Regions from separate parts of the Pseudomonas sp. AK106 genome, predicted to be linked through region 1. Evidence: predicted binding sites of a transcription regulator. Region 1 holds the regulator's gene; the other holds the start of a gene.
The links. Region 1 encodes FliA, which starts transcription of late flagellar genes. Its sites were predicted from a motif close to CTAAAGTTTNNNNNNNNNNNGCCGNTAA; they were not measured.

Region 1 (5,606 bases):
CAGGAAATTCCTGACAATAAGCAAGTCACCATCGTAGCGACTGTCGGGCCTAACGGCTGAGGTAGTGAGTCATGCAAGTTAAGCGTTTTTTCGCCGCCGATATGCGACAAGCCATGAAACTGGTTCGCGATGAGCTGGGCGCTGAAGCCGCCATCATCGGGAACCGGCGGATCGCCGGCGGCGTGGAACTGACCGCGGCCCTGGACTACAAGTTGTCTGCGCTGGCCCCCCGTGTGCCGAACATCGAACTCGAAGAAGAGCTGCGCAAGACTCAGTCGCGCATCGTCACCGCCCAGGCGGAGCTGACCCACCGCAGCGAGCTGGACACTGTCGCCAATCGCCAGTTGTTCGTCGGTCTGGCGATGGATGACAGCAAGCAGATCGAACCGACCCTGGAAGAACCGTTTCGCCCGTCGGTCCACGCCGCTGTTGCCGCCGAGCGTGCCGAACGCAACGCCGAGCCTGCCGTCGGCGACCGTGCCTACGAAGCGATGCGCTCCGAATTGAACGGCCTGCGCGAACTGCTGGAAGTCCAGCTGGGCTCGCTGGCCTGGAACCAGCTGCAAGGCAGCCGTCCGCAGCAGGCCAACCTGTGGCGCCGTCTGCAACGCGTTGGTCTCTCCGGCCCACTGTCTCGCGATCTCTTGGCGATGGTCCCGGAATCCGGTGATCAGGCTCACACCTGGCGCATGCTGCTGGCCCATCTGGCCCGCATGATTGCCACGCCGGACATCGAGCCACTGGAGGAGGGCGGTGTGATTGCCATGGTCGGCCCTGCCGGCATGGGTAAAACCACCACGCTGGCTAAACTGGCGGCCCGATATGTGTTGAAATACGGCGCGCAAAATATCGCGCTGGTGAGCATGGACAGTTTCCGCATTGGCGCTCAGGAACAGCTTAAAACCCTGGGCCGGATCCTCAATGTACCGGTCACCCACGTCGACCCGGGCCAGTCCCTGGCACAGGCGCTGGAGCCGCTGTTGCGCAAGCGCGTGGTGTTGATCGACACCGCCGGCCTGCAAGCCAGCGATCCGGCACTGCGTCTGCAACTGGAAACCCTCGCCGGCCGTGGCATCAAGGCGCGCAACTACCTGGTGCTGGCAACAACCAGCCAGAAGCAGGTGTTGTCAGCGGCTTATCACAGTTACAAACGTTGCGGCCTGGCCGGGTGCATCCTGACCAAGCTCGACGAAACGGCCAGCCTCGGCGAAGTGCTCAGCCTGGCCGTGACACACGAACTGCCTGTGGCCTATCTCACGGATGGCCCACGGATACCGGATGATCTGCATTTGCCGCGTCGGCACCAATTGGTGAGCCGGGCTGTGAGTGTGCAGATGCAGGAAGAGCCTAGCGAGGAAGCGATGGCGGATATGTTTGCGGATCTTTATCACAGCACCGGCAAGCGTGCGGGCTAGGTAGAGAAATGACAGTGGAATTTTCCTGCATCGATGGTCTGCCAGGCATTGTTCAGGCACTGAACGTGCAGCCCGACATGTGGCTTAGGTCTAAGCAAGACAAGGTAAACAATTAACATGGGCAGCATGCATCCCGTACAGGTTATCGCGGTGACCGGTGGCAAAGGTGGCGTAGGCAAGACCAACGTTTCAGTGAATCTTTCACTGGCGCTGGCCGAGCTGGGACGTCGCGTCATGCTGCTGGACGCCGATCTGGGTCTGGCCAACGTCGACGTATTGTTGGGTCTGACCCCCAAGCGCACCCTGGCTGACGTCATCGAAGGGCGGTGCGAGCTGCGCGATGTCCTGCTGCAGGGCCCGGGCGGCGTACGCATCGTGCCGGCGGCATCGGGCACCCAGAGCATGGTCCACCTGACCCCGGCGCAGCATGCCGGGCTGATTCAGGCTTTCAGTGACATCGGCGACAACCTCGATGTGCTGGTCATTGATACGGCCGCCGGCATCGGCGAGTCGGTCGTGAGCTTTGTCCGCGCCGCCCAGGAAGTGCTGCTGGTGGTGTGCGACGAGCCCACGTCGATCACCGACGCCTACGCCCTGATCAAACTGCTCAACCGCGATTACGGCATGAACCGCTTCCGCGTCCTGGCCAACATGGCCCAGAGCCCGCAGGAAGGGCGCAACCTCTTCGCCAAGCTGACGAAAGTCACCGACCGTTTTCTCGACGTGGCCCTGCAGTATGTAGGCGCCGTGCCGTACGACGAATGCGTACGCAAGGCCGTGCAGAAACAGCGCGCCGTGTACGAAGCGTTTCCGCGTTCCAAATGTGCCCTGGCGTTCAAGGCCATCGCGCAGAAAGTCGACACCTGGCCGCTGCCGGCGAACCCGCGCGGTCACCTGGAATTTTTCGTAGAACGCCTCGTGCATCACACCAGCGCAGGGCCCGTCTCATGACAGCAAGTGGCTATCGCATGTACAGCAAATCGTCCAAAGACTCCCAGTATGAGCTGATCGAGCGTTATGCACCGCTGGTCAAACGAATCGCCTACCACTTGCTGGCGCGTCTGCCGGCCAGTGTGCAGGTCGAGGATTTGATTCAGGCGGGCATGATTGGCTTGCTTGAAGTCTCGACCAAATACGACTCCACCAAAGGGGCCAGTTTCGAGACGTACGCGGGTATTCGTATCCGTGGCGCGATGCTCGACGAAGTGCGCAAGGGGGACTGGGCACCGCGCTCGGTCCACCGCAACACGCGCATGGTCAGCGACGCGATTCGTGCAATCGAAGCAAAAACCGGCCGTGACGCTAAAGATCACGAGGTTGCTGCCGAACTTGAATTGAGTCTCGACGATTACTACGGGATTTTGAACGATACCCTGGGCAGCCGCCTGTTCAGTTTCGACGACCTGTTGCAGGACGGCGAACACGAAGGGCTGCACGAGGACGGCGCGAGCCAGTCCCTCGAACCGTCGCGGGATCTGGAAGACGAGCGCTTCCAGGCCGCGCTGGCCGAGGCGATCGCCAACTTGCCCGAACGTGAACGCCTGGTCTTGTCGCTGTACTACGACGAAGAGCTGAACCTCAAGGAAATCGGTGAGGTCCTGGGGGTCAGCGAATCGCGTGTCAGCCAGCTGCACAGTCAATGCGCGGCGCGGTTGCGCGGTCGTCTTGGCGAGTGGCGCGCACGTTCGTGAATCAGGCGCAGGCCATGAGGCCTGCGTGTTTTGCTTGTAAGACCGGCTGTGCAAGACGTGAGCGGGAAGCAAAAGAGACACGGCAGGAGTCGGTCGAACCGGGTCGTAGATGATCCGGTTTCGCTGCGCTCGTTCCGGTCGATTGAAATCCCTTTTTCATGTTCGGCACAGCCGGTATTGATTGGACGCGCGTTCAGGTGCTGAACGCGTTAAAGACTGCTTGGAGGTCGAATTGGACAAGAACATGAAAATCCTCATCGTTGATGACTTCTCAACGATGCGGCGGATCATAAAAAACCTGTTGCGTGACCTTGGGTTCACCAACACGGCCGAAGCAGATGACGGACTCACCGCATTGCCCATGCTGCAAAGCGGCGCTTTTGACTTCCTCGTCACTGACTGGAACATGCCGGGCATGTCCGGCATCGACCTGTTGCGTCAGGTGCGTGCCGACGAGCGTCTGCGCAGTCTGCCGGTGCTGATGGTGACTGCCGAAGCCAAGCGCGAGCAGATCATCGAAGCCGCTCAGGCCGGTGTGAACGGCTACGTGGTGAAGCCGTTCACCGCGCAAGTGCTCAAAGAAAAAATCGAAAAAATATTTGAGCGCGTCAATAGCTGATGTCCGCTGCGAGGGCGCTATGGATTCCAAAGATTCGACAATGGGTGACTTTGAGTCAACCCTGAAGAAACACGCACAAGAGCTGGTCGCGAGCCTTGAAAAAGGCAAGTTCGGCGACGCCGTGCAACTGATCCATGAGCTTAACCAGACCCGCGACCGCGGCCTGTATCAGGAAGTCGGCAAACTGACGCGCGAGCTGCACAGCGCGATCGTCAACTTCCAGATCGACCCGAACATGCCCCAGGCCGAGGAGGTCTCCCAGATCACCGACGCCACCGAGCGGCTGTCGTACGTGGTCAGGCTGACCGAAAACGCGGCCAACCGGACCATGGACCTGGTGGAGCAGAGCACGCCGTTGATGCACGGGCTCAGTGACGACGCCAAGGCGTTGAGCGCCGATTGGGGACGCTTCATGCGCCGCGAAATCAGCGCCGAAGAGTTCCGTGATCTGGCCCGCCGCGTCGATGTGTTCCTGACCCGCAGCGAGAAAGAGACCACCGAAGTCTCCGCGCACCTGAACGACATTCTGCTCGCTCAGGATTACCAGGACCTCACCGGTCAGGTGATCAAGCGCGTGACCACGCTGGTCACCGAAGTCGAGCGCAATCTGCTCAAGCTGGTGCTCATGGCGAGCCAGGTGGACCGCTTCGCGGGCATCGAGCACGACCAGGAAATGTTCCGTCAGCAAAAAGAACAAGAAAAACTTCACTCCAAGGGTGAAGGTCCGCAGATTCATGCCGATAAACGTGAAGACGTTGTATCCGGACAGGATGATGTTGACGATCTGCTATCCAGCCTCGGATTCTGATTCGGTCATTCTGTCTCGGTCTTCAGGTTTTCTGTGAAAGTGGCTGCTGGACCCGCGCGCCAATGCTTCGACGAAAGCAATGCGCGCAGGCCGTCAGTGCAGCCTCCGGATCGGTTTGACGGTTAATTTTAGGAGCACCCCCCAATGAGCTTCGGCGCCGATGAAGAAATCCTTCAGGATTTTCTGGTAGAGGCCGGCGAGATTCTCGAGCTGTTGTCAGAGCAGTTGGTCGAGCTGGAAAGCCGGCCGGACGATGCGGACCTGCTCAATGCAATTTTTCGCGGTTTTCACACTGTAAAAGGGGGCGCCGGCTTCCTCCAGCTCAACGAGCTGGTTGAATGCTGTCATATCGCCGAGAACGTGTTCGACATCCTGCGCAAGGGTGAACGCCGCGTCGACTCGGAGCTCATGGACGTGGTCCTTGAAGCACTCGACACCGTCAACAGCATGTTCGGTCAAGTGCGCGAGCGCTCCAGCGTTACCCCCGCCACACCTGAATTGCTGGCCGCGCTGGCTCGCCTGGCCGAGCCTGCTTCGCAAGAGGAAGTGGCTGCAGCCCCGGTGGTCGAAGAGCCGGTGGCTGAAGCGCCGTCCGAAGACATCACCGACCTTGAATTCGAACAGCTTCTGGATTCGCTGAACGCCGTCAAGGCGCAAGCGGCGGGCGGTCCTGCACCGGTTGCCTCTGCCCCTGCGGCAGCCGCACCTGCCGCAGCGGCTCCCGCTACACCGGCGGGCGCTGCGGCCAGCGATGAAATCACCGACGCTGAATTCGAATCACTCCTCGATCAGTTGCATGGCAAAGGCCAGTTCGCCGTCGATGCCGTGCAACCGCCGGCGGCCGTGACGCCGTCTGCCGCACCGGCCAGTGACGAAATCACTGACGACGAATTTGAGTCGCTGCTGGATCAGTTGCATGGCAAAGGCTCGTTCTCGCCGGATGCCGTTGGTACTGCTGCTCCTGACGCCGCGGCTCATGCTGCTCCTGCTGCCGCTGCGCCTGCCGCGCCGGTTGCACCTGCGGCCCCGTCGAAAGCGGCGGCCTCGGACGAAATCACCGACAACGAATTCGA
Region 2 (5,606 bases), 2.5 Mb from region 1:
GCGCGTACCCGGTGATGTCCTCGACCTGAGCCTGGGACATGTCGACCTGATAGCGGCGCGCGAACCATTGAGTGAAGGCATTTTTGAACCAGCGCACGCGGCATTCGGCCACACAGCCTGCCAGTTGCGACAGCAGATGGTGGGGAAGCAGATACTGGAAAAGGATAAACAGACGCTGTTTCATCAAGATTCCTAAAAACGTTGAAAGAGGGGAATGCGGATCGACGCCCTGTCGGGCCGATTTCAAGTCTCGACCGGGGTGTCCGGGTGGTTGCCCCATTCGCCCCAGGAGCCGGCGTAGCCCTTGACCCTCGGGTAACCCAGCGCCTTGGCCACCAGATAGGTGAAGCCCGAGCGATGATGGGTCTGGCAGTGGGTAATGATTTCTTTCTCCGGAGTGATGCCCAAGTCTTCAAGGATCTTCGGCATGTCCTTGCGGATGCGCAGGTGGCGCGCCTGATCCATGCCGGCGGTCCATTCGAAGTTCACGGCGCCGGGAATGTGACCTCCCTTCGCAGCGACGACTTTTTCGCCGGAGTACTCGGTCGGCGCGCGCGCGTCCCAGATCGCCAGGTCAGCAGCGCCCAGGCGGCTTTGCAGGTATTCGCGGGTGGCCGTGGGCTCGTCGTGCAGAGTCAGCGAAACCGGACCGCCAACGGCTTTCGGCACCTCAGTCGACAGCGGCAGGCCTTCGGCTTGCCAGGCGAGCAGGCCACCGTCGATATAGTGATACTTTTTGTGTCCGATGACGTCGAGCAGCCAGATGAACCGGCCGGCCCAGCCGCCGCCTTCGTCGTCATACACCACGTATACCGCGTCGGGGTTGTGGCCCAGTTCGCCGAACAGCGCTTCCAGTTGCGTGTGCGAGGGCAGCAGCCCCGGCGCTGGCGGCAGGCCCAGTTGCGTACGCTTCGGATCGACGAATCGCGCGCCGGGAAGGTGGCCGGCCTCGTAGCGGGCCGGGCTGGTCAGGTCGACCAGAATGAGCTCTGGCGCGCTGAGGCGTGCTTGCAGGTCTGCGGGCTCGATGACCAGCGGCAAGCTTGAAAAGGCAGACATCTAGCGTCTCCGGATCGCGAAAAGGTTGCGAATTGTAGCTCAGCCGTCAGCCATTGCGATGGCTAAAGGCAGTAAGCGCTTTCTCGATGCACTGACCGGTTTTTCCGAAAGCCTGGACGGACATCTCGGAAAACGGGCCACCGCCCTGATCGGCCATCACCATCATCACCACGCGTCCGTTGCTGGCCAGTGAGCGGATCAGCAGGTTCTCGCCGCTGAACAAATTGCGCAGTTGTGGCGGCAGCAGCGCCGAAAACTGAGCGTTGTTGGCCGGCGTCAGGCGTAATTGCGTGGGCTGGGCGAGCAGGCGTTGCAGCACGGTGCTGTCTTTGTAAGGCACCAGCAACGCCGCGGCCGACTTGTCCACACCCGCAATCTGATGCACACGCAGGCTGTCGGTCTTGCGATCGGTCATCAGCAACACCACCCGCTGCATGCCCGCCGCTACCAGAGCGTCCCGGGCGCAGGTGGTCAGGTGTATCGCGTTGATGAAAATGCCGGGCTCTTTCAACAGATCCGCGCAATGCTTGCGCCACAGTTGCAGGGCGTCGGGCGAGGGTGGCGGGGCGGGCAGCAAGCCTTTATGTATCCTTCGCGCATGCCACGGCCAGAGCAACGCCTGCGCGGGGTGCCACATATCCGGGCCGGAATGCTGGCGAGCGCTGGCGGCCGCGCTCTGGTGAACCTGCTGCTGGAGATCATCCAGTGGCTGCTGCAGATACAGGCTGGTCAGCAGCTGCCAGCGCAGGTTGTGCGGCGTGTCCCAAGCCTGGTGCGCCGACAGCGCAAGACCGTTGGCCAGCAGGATGGTATTGGCAGGCTGGTTGAGCCAGCGGCGCAGCGGCAAGTCGGCGTCGAGTTGCTGTTGCTGCTTGACCGGGTCGTCGTTGCTGTGGGCGATGCGCAGCACTCTCACCAGATTGCGTTGCTGGGAGGTCAGCAGTGCGTAGCCCTGGGTCACCCAGATCGGCAGGCGCCAGTGCTGTGCCAGGGCCTGACACAGATGCACCAAGCGCACGCCAAACAGAGCGTTTTCCACAGCCTTCGCGCACTCTCCTTTGTGGATAACCCGCAACTCCCACTCTTCCAGCAGCTTGGGATGCGCCAGCGCCATCGGCCAGAGCGGCGACAGAAACAGCAGGCTGCCCAGATGGATGTCTTGCCACAGCCGCGCCAGTTGATTGGCGAACAGGCCGTAAGCCTGCTGCATGGCGTGCTGACTGATCAGCTGTAGCTGACGGAGCGCCACCGGGATATCCCGTGCATCGACACTGGGCAGTCGCGCCAACAGCGCTTCGGTGCGCGCCAGGCCCAATCGGTTGATGGCGACTTCAAGGCTCTCCGCAGGCTGGGCGGTGGCGGGGCTGTGCAGGTTGGCGTCACGCAAAACGTTGAGCACCAGCGCCGGGCTGTCCTGCATGAGATCGGCAATATCGCGCAGCGAGCGGCGGCTGTCGGTCAATGCTGCCTGCACGCGCTGATGCGCCACCCCGGGCACCGGCAGGGCGATGCCGTCGAGTTGTTTTATCCATTGATCCAGGGTGCGCGGGACAGGTAGCGAAGAAGCTTTATCTGATTGCATTCACAACACCCGTACGGCTGGGAGGTTAGATCGATGTCGGATACTGGCATCATGCTGGCCCTCGTGGCGCAACGTCCGTTGCGACGCACCGGTCAGCATTTTCCTGTGATCTGACTATAGTCTGGCGCATTCATGCCGATAAGCAGGACAAGAGTTTCAAGCGCTTCTCGCACAATGACCATGAACCCGACTCAGTAAGTATTTTCTACCTATGGCAAAAATTATCGGCATCATCGTCGTTTTCGCGAGCGTTCTCGGCGGATACGTACTGTCCCACGGTCAGATCGCAGCGTTGATCCAGCCTTTCGAGGTCATGATCATCGGCGGTGCGGCGCTGGGTGCATTCCTGCAAGCCAACCCGGGCTATATGACCATGCTGGTCATCAAGAAGTCCTTGAAGATGTTCAGCACCCGGTTCACCCATGGCTATTACCTCGAAGTGCTGGGCCTGGTCTACGAGATCCTCAACAAGAGCCGTCGCGAAGGCATGATGGCCATCGAAGGCGACATCGAGGAGCCCGAGAACAGCCCGATTTTCGCCAAATACCCTGGCGTGCTCAAAGACACCCGCATGATCGCTTTCATCTGCGATTACCTGCGCATCATGTCTTCCGGCAACATGGCGCCCCACGAGTTGGAAGGCTTGTTCGACATGGAATTGCTGAGCATGAAAGAAGAGCTCGAGCATCCTTCCCACGCCGTGACCGGTGTCGCCGATGCCATGCCAGGTTTCGGTATCGTTGCTGCGGTACTGGGTATCGTGGTGACCATGGCCTCCCTGGGCTCCGGCGACAAAGCGGCGATCGGCATGCACGTCGGCGCGGCGCTGGTCGGTACCTTCTTCGGTATTCTCGCGGCGTACGGTTTCTTCGGCCCGTTGGCCACTTCCCTGGCCCACGATGCCAAGGAAGAAATGAACGTCTATGAATCGATCAAAGCTTCCCTCGTAGCGTCCGCGTCCGGCGTGCCGCCTTCGCTGGCCGTAGAGTTCGGTCGCAAGGTTCTGTATCCGGCCCATCGCCCCAGCTTCAGCGAGCTGGAACAAGCTGTCCGCGGTCGTTGATCCATGGAAAATAATCAGCCGATCATCATAAAGCGCGTCAAGCGCTATGGCGGAGGGCATCACGGCGGCGCCTGGAAAATCGCATTTGCCGACTTCGCGACGGCGATGATGGCGTTCTTCCTGGTGCTGTGGCTGATGTCGTCTGCCACGCCGGAGCAACTGCTCGCCATCGCCGGTTACTTCAAGGACCCGGTCGGGTTTTCCGACAGCGGCTCGCCCTACGTCATTGACCTGGGCGGTTCGCCGGAAATGTCCCCGGACCAGACGCTGAACCCGGAGGTGCAATCCACGCCTTCGCCGGATCGTGTGCCGGTCGACGCGGATCAGCAGGACGCCGCCGCCGAGCAGGTCGAGCAGGACCGTCTGGAAATGTTGCTGCAAGAGTTGCAGAACAAGATCAACGAGAATCCGCAACTGGCGAAGTTCAAGGACCAGATTCTGTTCGAGATCACCCAGGACGGCTTGCGTATCCAGATCACGGACGCCGAAAACCGCCCGATGTTCGACATCGGCAGTGCGAAGCTCAAACCGTATTTCGAAGACATCTTGCTGGCGATGGCCGACACCATCAAAGCAGTGCCGAACAAAGTCAGCATCAGTGGTCACACCGACGCGACCCCTTTTGTCGGCAACAACGGCTTCGGCAACTGGGAGCTGTCGTCCGGTCGAGCGAACGCTGCTCGTCGTGCGCTGCTCGCGGGTGGGTATCCGGATCAGCAGGTGGCGCGCGTGGTGGGTTATGCGTCTTCGGCACTGTACGACAAAGAGCACCCGCAAAATCCGATCAACCGTCGCATCGACATTGTGGTGATGACCAAGAAAGCGCAGCAGCGGATCGAAGGCGCGCAGAATTCAGGCGAAGCACCGCAAACCCCGGATGCGCCTGGAGCCGCTGCGCCATTGCCGGCACCTGGCGCTACCGCACCGGCCAATCAGCCGGGGGCGTCAATTTCCACACCGGCAGTTGATCCCCAGGCTTATGCCCAACCCCACGAGATTCGGCAGAAGCTGAACATCTTCGATCAGGGCCAGCTTAAGATCGACGAAACCAAGAACTGATGCCTGTGTAGCAGACGCAAAAACGCCGCGATGATCGCGGCGTTTTTGTTTGCGCAGTTCAAGCGCTGGGATCGCAGTCAGTAGGACCGGCTTCAGCCGTGAAGGCCTAAATCGAATTGACCACTACCGCTGAATCAATAACTGCTTTCCGGCAAGCTGGCGATGATCGAGCGATAGCTGTTCATGCGCTGTTGCTGCACGCGGCCGTCTGCAAGGCCCTGCAACAACGCACAACCGGGTTCGCGGTCGTGTTTGCAGTCGCGGAAGCGGCATCGGCCGAGCAGATCGTTGAACTCGATGAAGCCCGCTTCGACGTCGGCACGGCTGACGTGGCCCAGGCCGAATTCACGAATGCCCGGTGAGTCGATCAGGTCGCCGCCGCGCGGGAAGTGGAACAGGCGCGCGGTGGTCGTGGTGTGCGTGCCTTGGCCCGAATACTCCGACAACGGCCCGACGCGGGTGCCGACTTCCGGCAGCAGGCTGTTGACCAGCGAGGATTTGCCGACGCCAGACTGGCCGACGAACACACTGATGTGGCCATCCAGCTGGTCCTGCAATTGCTGCATGCCGTCGCCGTGGTGGGCCGACACTTCCAGCACCGGGTAACCCAGCGTGCGATAAACGGCCAGCAGCGCATTGAGCGCCGGGGCGTTCTGATCGTCGATCAAGTCAAACTTGTTCAACAGCAACAGCGGGCGAATCCCCGCGTGCTCGGCAGCCACCAGGTAACGATCGATCAGATTGGCATGGGGTTCGGGCATCGGTGCGAACACGATGACGATCAGGTCAACGTTGGCGGCGACCGGCTTGAGCTGGCCCCGGCTGTCCGGGCGGCTCAGTTCT

Region 2: motA (flagellar motor stator protein MotA) is a predicted target of FliA. The motif match lies at 2,756-2,783, and genes of this name have one in related genera.

Annotation. Positions count from the first base shown of each region.
Region 1 covers NZ_CP096426.1:1,877,361-1,882,966, forward strand. The annotation lists gene flhA (flagellar biosynthesis protein FlhA) at 1-60, shown strand, start outside; gene flhF (flagellar biosynthesis protein FlhF) at 72-1,415, shown strand; gene fleN (flagellar synthesis regulator FleN) at 1,533-2,366, shown strand; gene fliA (RNA polymerase sigma factor FliA) at 2,363-3,106, shown strand; gene M1E04_RS08575 (chemotaxis response regulator CheY) at 3,351-3,725, shown strand; gene M1E04_RS08580 (protein phosphatase CheZ) at 3,745-4,533, shown strand; gene M1E04_RS08585 (chemotaxis protein CheA) at 4,678-5,606, shown strand, end outside.
Region 2 covers NZ_CP096426.1:5,033,027-5,038,632, reverse strand. The annotation lists gene asd (archaetidylserine decarboxylase) at 1-190, opposite strand, end outside; gene M1E04_RS22170 (rhodanese-like domain-containing protein) at 244-1,059, opposite strand; gene M1E04_RS22165 (HDOD domain-containing protein) at 1,106-2,641, opposite strand; gene motA (flagellar motor stator protein MotA) at 2,853-3,704, shown strand; gene motB (flagellar motor protein MotB) at 3,708-4,763, shown strand; gene rsgA (small ribosomal subunit biogenesis GTPase RsgA) at 4,898-5,606, opposite strand, start outside.